Variovorax sp. PBL-E5: one gene and its partner. The protein of the gene in region 1 binds, or shares a complex with, the protein of each later gene. Links are inferred from orthologs where the notes say so. Each region holds a gene or a part of one and is shown on either strand. Other genes may lie near its edges.

Region 1 (4,054 bases):
GCCGAGCTGGCGGGCGATGATCACCGCGCCGATGAAGAACGCCAGCCCTTCGAAGCTGTTGGCCTGCGCACCGTTGGCCCGCGCACGCCAGCCGCTCTGGCGCGCACCCCATTCGCGCGGTGCCTGGTTGTCGCGCGGCCCGAAATTGCCCGCCTTCGCGATGTAGGCCGATGCGTAGGGCAGCAACGCAGCGGCCAGAACGCACCAGTAAGCCAGCGGCAGCGAAAAGCTCATGCTCGTCTCCAGGAATGCAATCAGCGGCGATCGACCAGCGCATGGGCGATGGTGCCGAGGTCGACGTATTCGAGTTCGCTGCCGGCCGGCACGCCACGCGCGAGCCGCGTCACCGTGAGGCCGCGCTGCTTCAACGCCTCGCCGATGACGTGCGCCGTCGCTTCGCCCTCGGCAGTGAAATTGGTGGCGAGGATCACTTCGCTCACCGTGCCGTCGAGCGCGCGCTCGAACAGCCGTGCCAGGCCGATGTCCTTCGGCCCGATGCCGTCGAGCGGACTGAGCTTGCCCATCAGCACGAAGTAATAGCCGCGAAACACGCCCGTGCGCTCGAGCGCCGCCTGGTCGGCCGGCGTCTCGACCACGCACAGCTTGGTGGCATCGCGGCGCGGGTCGAGGCACACACTGCACACCGGTGCCTCGGTGAAGGTGTTGCAGCGCTCGCAATGCCGCACTTGCGTGGCCGCCTGCTGCAAGGCGCGCGCAAGCAACTGCGCACCCTGGCGGTCATGCTGCAGCAGATGGAAGGCCATGCGCGAAGCCGACTTGACGCCGACGCCGGGCAGCCGCCGCAGCGCGTCGACCAGCGCGTCGAGCGAGCTCGAATCGGCCGCCATCAGAGGGCGGGCATCAGAACGGCAGCTTCATGCCGGGAGGCAGGCCCGGCATGCCGGCGGTGAGCTTGCCCATCTTCTGCTCGCTGGTCTCCTCGGCCTTGCGCACCGCGGCGTTGAAGGCTGCAGCCACGAGGTCTTCCAGCATGTCCTTGTCGTCGGCCAAGAGGCTCGGGTCGATGGTGATGCGCTTGACGTCGTGCTTGCACGTCATCACCACCTTCACCAGGCCGGCACCGGATTCGCCCTCGACCTCGATGGTGGCCAGCTCTTCCTGCGCCTTCTTGAGGTTGTCCTGCATCGCCTGCGCCTGCTTCATGAGGCCGGCCAGTTGTCCTTTGTTGAACATCGTTGATCCTGTGTCGTTGATTGGAAGAAAAGAAAAAGCTCAAGCGGGCCGCAGCGTACCCGGGACGATCTTCGCATCCCAGTCGCGCATCATCGACTGCACCTCGGGATCGCTGCGTATCGCTTCCTCGGCCACGCGCTGGCGCTCCTCGGCCGCCTGCCTGTTGCGGCGCGCCGGGCTGTCGGCGACGCTGCCGATCTCGATCGCGATCCGGATCTCGTGCCCCAGCGCCGCGAGCGCAGCCTGCAGTTTCTCGCGGCTGGCCGTCTGGTTGAGCGATTCGCGCTCGACGCGCAACAGCCACTGGTCGACATCGCGCGCCACCAGCTGCGACTGCAGCGCGAGTTCGCGCGCCAGCGCCGTGATGGCCTCGGCCGCGACCATGCGCGTGACGATCGCATGCCAGAAGTCGCCCTCCTCGGTGGGGACGATGGGTGCCGAGACGGCGCCCGGCATGCTCTCGCGCGGCGCCTCGCGCGCGCCGGGCGGCGGCTGCACGCGCACCTGCATCGCCATGACCTTCGCGGCCGCGGGGCCGGCATCCGCAGCCGCGGCCGGTCTCGGGGGTGCCGAGGCAGCGAGTGCGGGCGCGTGGAGGACAGGCAAGCGCTGGCCGGGCGGCGCAGTCGATGCGGCAGGCGCCGCCGTGCGTGCTGGTGCCGGTTCCGAGGGTGCGGGTGCTGCCGGTGAAGGCGAAGGCGCATCACTGCGCGAACGCACCGCATCGACGGCCTCGGCGCTCACTGCGCCGGCAGTCGGGGCGGGCACCACGGCGCGCGGCGCTTCATTCAGAGTTTTTTTTTCCGCGCTGGCCGTGTCGGCCGGCTTGAAGGCCAGCAGCCGCAGCAGCACCATCGTGAGCGCCGCGTACTCGTCGGGCGCCAGACCCAGTTCGCCGCGGCCATGCAGGCAGAGGCTGTAGAGCAATTGCGTTTCGTCGGCCGGCATCAGGGCGGCGAGACGCGCGGTCTCTGCCGCATCCGGGTCGGTCGCATTGTCGGTCTCGGCACGCGACGGCACGGCCTGCAACACCGCCATGCCCTGCAGCACGGCGGTCATCTCCTCGAGCATGGAAGCGGCGGAAAAGCCATCGCGGCGCAAGGCCTCGGAGGTCTCGACCACCGTCTTGCCGTCGCCCTGCGCCAGCGCCTCGATCAGATGGAACACATGGCCGCGGTCGACGCTGCCGAGCATCTGGCGCACACCGACTTCGAGCAGCTCGCCGTTGCCGAACGCGATCGCCTGATCGGTGAGCGACAGCGCATCGCGCATCGAGCCGCGCGCGGCCCGCGCGATCAAGCGCAGCGCATGCGGCTCGGCCGGGACCGCTTCGGTCTGCAACACCTGCGTGAGATGTTCGAGCACGGTTTCGGGCGCCATCGGCCGCAGGTTGAACTGCAGGCAGCGCGACAGCACGGTGACCGGCACCTTCTGCGGATCGGTCGTGGCGAGCACGAACTTGAGGTACTCGGGCGGCTCCTCCAGCGTCTTCAGCATCGCGTTGAAGGCATGGCCGGTGAGCATGTGCACTTCGTCGATCATGAAGACCTTGAAGCGGCCCTGCACCGGCTTGTAGACCGCCTGCTCCAGCAGCGCCTGCACCTCGTCGACGCCGCGGTTCGAGGCGGCATCGAGTTCGGTGTAGTCGACGAAGCGGCCGCTGTCGATGTCCTTGCAGGCCTGGCACACGCCGCAGGGCGTGGCGGTGATGCCGCCCTGCCCGTCCGGCCCCTGGCAGTTGAGCGACTTGGCCAGGATGCGCGACACCGTGGTCTTGCCGACGCCGCGCGTGCCGGTAAAAAGATAGGCGTGATGCAGGCGCTGCGAGGTCAGCGCGTTCTCGAGCGCCTGGACCACATGCTCCTGGCCCACCATCTCGCTGAAGGTCTTCGGACGGTGTTTGCGAGCGAGCACGAGATAAGCCATCGGCGCATTTTAGGTCGCGCGCCGGGCGAACATTCCTGCGCGCCCGCACGCGGCCGACGATTCCTCGCGCGCCGCAAACCCCGCTGGCACCTCGGTGAATCCGCTCGCCTACAATGCAGGCTGACGGGCCTCCCCGCATGGTGAAGTGGCCAACCGGGTCAGGTGGGGAACCAAGCAGCCCTAACTGCGTAGTCAGTGCCGGGGGTAAGGCTCGTCAACCTCATTCCAAAAAGCCTTTTGTTCTCAAGAACTTAAGCGCTGACAAGGGGTTACGAGCCCCTGACTGTAGAACCTAACTGTAGAACCTCGCACAGCCATGACCTTGGAGAAAGACATGGCAAGCACCCTCACGGGTTTGAATCAGCGCGGCTCCCGTTGGTACATCAACATCGTCGTTCCACCTGACCTTCGCGAGGTCTACGGCAAGCGTGCGATGAACATTGCGCTTGGCACCAGCGACCGCCGAGAGGCCACCCTACAGGGCACCGTGAAGCGTGCCGAGTGGCTCGCCGACTTCGAGGCCACGCGCAGCGAACTCAACCCCTCGCCGGTGGACGCGATAACGCCTGACATGGCTGCGCTCCTGGCCGCACGCATCCGCGCCGTTGTGCTCGGTCGCGATGACTTTCTTCGTTCCGATCTGCCGATGCTCGCTGAGATGGCCCGCGTGCGGCGCAGCCGCGTGCGCTTGAGCATTCCACAGGCCACCCCTACCGAGCGCCGTGTCGATGACCTGAGCGGGGCCACGGAGGATGAACGCGGGGAACTGGTTGACTTGAACGCCTACCTGGATGGCAAGGCCGCTGTATCACTTGCAAGCCGGAACCTCGCTCGGGTGTTGCCGCATGTGCAAGCGGAGGCTGCAAAACTCGGGGTCTCGTTCGATGTGAAGACGCCGGGGGCTCGCGATGCCCTTCTCGCATGTTTGAAGGCG
Region 2 (4,163 bases), 230 kb from region 1 along the record:
ATTTGCGTGTCGGCGCCTTCGTCCAGCAACAGCTTCACGGCTTCGGTCGAGCCGTACATGGCGGCCATCATCAAAGGCGTGGTGCCGTTGGGCGACTGCGCGTCGATGAATGCATAGTGGTCGAGCAATTGCTTCATGATGGTCAACTGCCCGGAGGTCGCCGCGTAGTGAAGCGGCGTCCAGCCGGGCTTGTTGACGGCGGCATCGCGCTCCAGCAGCCGCGTGACGACAGCCTGCTCGCCCTTGATCGCTGCCAGCATCAATGGGCTCTCGTCCTTGGAATTCCCCGCATCGACGTCGGTCTGCGGCGATTCCAGAAGCACCTGAATGACCTTGGGCGACGGCTCGCGCAAAGCGATCAGCAAGCCCGTCTGGCCCTGCGCATCCCGCGTGTTGGGGTCGAATCCACGATTCAGCAACGTCCTGATGCCGCTGGCGTTGTCGCTGCGAACGGCCCGGAAGAAATCGTCGAAAGAGCCTGCATGTGCTGCAAAAGTGCAAGCAAAAACAGAAAGATAGATGATTTTCTTCAAGTGACTTCTCATATTTTCGCCCCAGGAAAGAGGGCTTCGAAGTTGGTGCTGGTGGCCTCGGCGATCGCTTCGACCGGCAACTGGCGCACCTGGGCGATCTGTTGCGCGACAAAAGGCACATAGGACGGGTTGTTGGTCTTGCCCCGGTACGGGACAGGCGCGAGATAGGGACTGTCGGTTTCGATCAGCATCCGGTCCAGCGGAACGAACCCGGCCACGTCACGCAGATCCTGTGCCTTCTTGAAAGTCAGAATGCCGGAGAAGGAGATGTAGAACCCGAGATCGAGGGCCGCACGCGCCACCTCCGCGGTTTCGGTGAAGCAATGGAAGACGCCGCCGGCCGCGCGGCCCGCACCGTCCTCGCCCTCCTCCCTGAGGATCGCCAGTGTGTCGGCTGAAGCGTCCCGCGTGTGAATCACGAGCGGCTTGCGCGTCTCTTGCGCAGCGCGAATGTGCACCCGGAACCGGTCGCGTTGCCATTCCATGTCCGCGATGCTTCGGCCGCCCTTTCGCTCCTCCATCTGGTAGTAGTCCAGCCCGGTTTCGCCGATCGCGATCACCTTGGGCAGCGCCGCGCGCCGGACCAGATCGGCCACGGTCGGCTCGGCGATGTCCTCGTTGTCTGGATGCACGCCGACGCTGGCCCAGAAATTGTCATAGCGCGCCGCCAACGATTGCACGTCGCCGAATTCCTCGAGCGTCGTGCAGATGCACAGCGCCCGATCGACTTGCGCCGCCGCCATTGCGGCACGGATCTGCGGCATCTGATCCGCAAACTCGGGAAAAGTAAGGTGACAGTGGGAATCGGTGAACATCGTGGTTTAGTGCCCGCACCCCAGTTCAGAGATACTGCGGATCCGGCTCAGCCGGTCCGCCGGTATCGCCCCCGGCAGGGGGGTTGGCGGCCACACGAAGTGGGCAAGCCTGGGGGCGAGTCAAATAGTTTGTGTTGGGCGGTCGGACGCCATCGTGCCGCCCAGCGCCTCTTCGATCCGGGCCTTGAGCTGGCGTGACTTCTCGTCGGCCGGGAAACGGATGCCGACACCCGGTGCACGATTGCCAGCGGCGCGCGCCGGCGTGATCCAGGCGACCTTGCCGGCCACCGGATAACGCTGTGGATCTTCAGGCAGGGTGAGCAGCACGTAGACATCGTCGCCGAGGCGGTACTCGCGCGAGGTCGGGATGAAGATCCCACCCTCGGCGAACAGCGGGATGTACGCTGCATAGAGAGCCCCTTTTTCCTTGATGGCCAGCTGAATGACGCTGGGCCGGGCGGGTGCGGGGGGCGTGGGTGGTGCAGGTGTGTTCATGGGCGACGACCCGCCGAGTTTAGGGTGGTTCGCGCTTCGCTCACAAGCGCCTCGAGCATCAGCCCTGCATTGAACGGATGTTCTGCGGTTTTTGCCGCGTTTGCGAGCGACTTCGACCAGCGGGCCAGCGCAACCCGCGAAGGGGCTGGCGGCAGATCCGCGGCTTCGAAGAAGCGCGGCGCGGCGCCATTGCCCGCCGCCATCAGGTCATGGCACAGCTTCTGCAGCACACCGATGGCCTGCGATGGCGCATGGTCCGCCAGGGCGCTCGCATCGCCGCGCGACATGGCCTTGGGCAGCAAGGCCCAGGCCTTGGGCGATTGTCCCTGGCCCGCCAATCGCAGCGCATCGCTGGGCCGGCCGCCGGCACTGCGCAGCAAGCCGAGCGCATCCGCTGGCGGCACGCCTTGTGCCACCAGCCAGTCCCGCGCTTCCTCGCTCGCAGGCCACGGCAAGGTGAACCCCAGACAACGGCTGCGGATCGTCGGCAGCAGTTGCCACGCGGCCTCCGTGGCGAGCACGAAACGCACATCGCCGACCGGCTCTTCGAGCGTCTTCAGCAGCGTGTTCGCGGTGACGGTGTTCATGCGCTCGGCCGGATAGACCAGCACGACCTTCCCTCGCCCTCGCCCGCTGGTGCGCTGTGCGAAGCCGACCGCATCGCGCATCGCTTCGACGCGGATCTCTCGGCTGGGCTTGCGCTTCTTGTCGTCGATGTCGGCCTGGGCCTTTTCGTCGAGCGGCCAGCCCAGTTCCTGCATGGCCACCTCGGGCATGAGCATGCAGAGATCGGCGTGCGTGCGCACCTGGATCGCATGGCAGCTGGGGCAGTGGCCGCAGGCGCCCTCGCCCGTTTCCTCGTCCCGTTGCTCGCACAGCCAGGCCGCTGCGAGCGCCAGGCCGAGTTCGTATTGCCCCAGGCCGGAAGGGCCTTGCAGCAGCCAGGCATGGCCGCGCTGACGCAGCAGTTCGACCAGCGGCTCGCGCAACCACGGCGACAGGGCGGACGCGTTCATGATGCCCTCCCGATCCGCGACGCGACCACGCCGCGCCCGGCCAGGGCAGCCTCGACCTGTTGCCAGACCTGATCGCGCGACTGGCTCGCATCGATCCGAAGGAAACGCGATGTCTCTGCGGCCCGTTGGGCATAGCCGGCCGCGACCTGCCGGAAGAATTCGACAGGCTGCGACTCGAACTTGTCCGGCAGCCGCGCACCGGCCAGCCGCTCGGCCGCCAGCTCCGGCGCCAGATCGAACCAGAGCGTGACGTCGGGCTGCAGCAAGGCCTCGGGTCCGGCGCTGCGCCCTCCTCCCTGCACCCATTCTTCGAGCATCGACAACACGGCCGTGTCGAAGCCTCGGCCCGCGCCCTGGTAGGCGAAGGTGGCGTCGGTGAAGCGGTCGCACAGCACGACGTCGCCGCGCGCCAGCGCGGGTTCGATGACCCGCACCACGTGATCGCGACGGGCCGCGAAGACGAGCAGCGATTCGGTCAGCGGGTCCATCGGCTGCTCCAGAATCATCGTGCGCAGGATCTCGGCGATCGGCGTGCCGCCCGGCTCGCGCGTGCGCGTGACCTGCCGGCCTTCGGCCTTGAACAGCGCTTCAAGCGCATCGATGTGACTCGACTTGCCGGCGCCGTCGATGCCCTCGAGCGTCAGGAACAATCCCTTCATTGGCCGCTCCGCTGGCTGGGGTCGCCGCCCCGCTGATAACGATTCACCGCGCGGTTGTGCTCGTCGAGCGAGTTGCTGAACTGGCTCGAACCGTCACCGCGCGACACGAAATAGAGCGAGCTGCTCTGCGCCGGCTGCACCGCCGCCAGCAGCGCCGCCTTGCCGGGCATCGAGATCGGCGTCGGCGGCAGGCCGCCGCGCAGATAGGTGTTCCACGGCGTGTCGGTCTGGAGATCCTTCTTGTGCAGGTTGCCGTCGAAGCGCGTGCCGAGGCCATAGATCACCGACGGATCGGTCTGCAAAGGCATCCCCGCACGCAGGCGATTGACGAAGACCGCTGCGATCTCGGCACGGTCATTGGCCTTGCCTGTCTCCTTTTCGACAATGCTGGCCAAGATCAGCGCCTCATCGGGCGTCTTGAGCGGCAGGCTGGACGCTCTCGCAGCCCAGGCGGCATCCAGCCTCTTGTCCATCGCGCGCATGGCGCGCTGCAGCAGCGCCACATCCGTCGAACCCTTGGAATAGGTATAGGTGTCCGGGAAGAAGCGGCCTTCGGGGTGCAGGCCCGGCTTGCCGAGCAGGGCCATCACCTCCTCGTCCGTCCGGCCGACGGTCTCGGGCTTCAATTGATCGGCCTTGGCCAGG

Evidence for each region. Proteins that work in one complex are often made in the same cells at the same time.
Region 2: the proteins of dnaX (region 1) and WDLP6_RS13380 are in contact, whole or in part, in a cryo-EM structure (PDB 8GIZ), measured with the Escherichia coli proteins. The link is inferred for Variovorax sp. PBL-E5 from one-to-one orthologs.

Annotation. Positions count from the first base shown.
Region 1 is NZ_LR594671.1:2,972,325-2,976,378, forward strand. The notes cover bases 678-3,568. They hold dnaX (DNA polymerase III subunit gamma/tau), read right to left. Parts: upstream 3,121-3,568; coding sequence 1,234-3,120; downstream 678-1,233. Other genes in these bases: recR (recombination mediator RecR), read right to left, coding at 678-848; WDLP6_RS14445 (YbaB/EbfC family nucleoid-associated protein), read right to left, coding at 862-1,194; WDLP6_RS14460 (DUF6538 domain-containing protein), read left to right, coding at 3,437-3,568. In the rest of the region: WDLP6_RS14435 (MAPEG family protein), read right to left, coding at 1-234; more of recR, read right to left, coding at 255-677; more of WDLP6_RS14460, read left to right, coding at 3,569-4,054. UniProt on the Escherichia coli protein: Part of the beta sliding clamp loading complex, which hydrolyzes ATP to load the beta clamp onto primed DNA to form the DNA replication pre-initiation complex.
Region 2 is NZ_LR594671.1:2,739,960-2,744,122, forward strand. What follows is about bases 850-3,849. They hold WDLP6_RS13380 (DNA polymerase III subunit delta'), read right to left. Parts: upstream 2,860-3,849; coding sequence 1,840-2,859; downstream 850-1,839. Other genes in these bases: WDLP6_RS13370 (TatD family hydrolase), read right to left, coding at 850-1,348; WDLP6_RS13375 (PilZ domain-containing protein), read right to left, coding at 1,469-1,843; tmk (dTMP kinase), read right to left, coding at 2,856-3,518; mltG (endolytic transglycosylase MltG), read right to left, coding at 3,515-3,849. Outside these bases: WDLP6_RS13365 (ankyrin repeat domain-containing protein), read right to left, coding at 1-545; more of WDLP6_RS13370, read right to left, coding at 542-849; more of mltG, read right to left, coding at 3,850-4,163. UniProt on the Escherichia coli protein: Part of the beta sliding clamp loading complex, which hydrolyzes ATP to load the beta clamp onto primed DNA to form the DNA replication pre-initiation complex.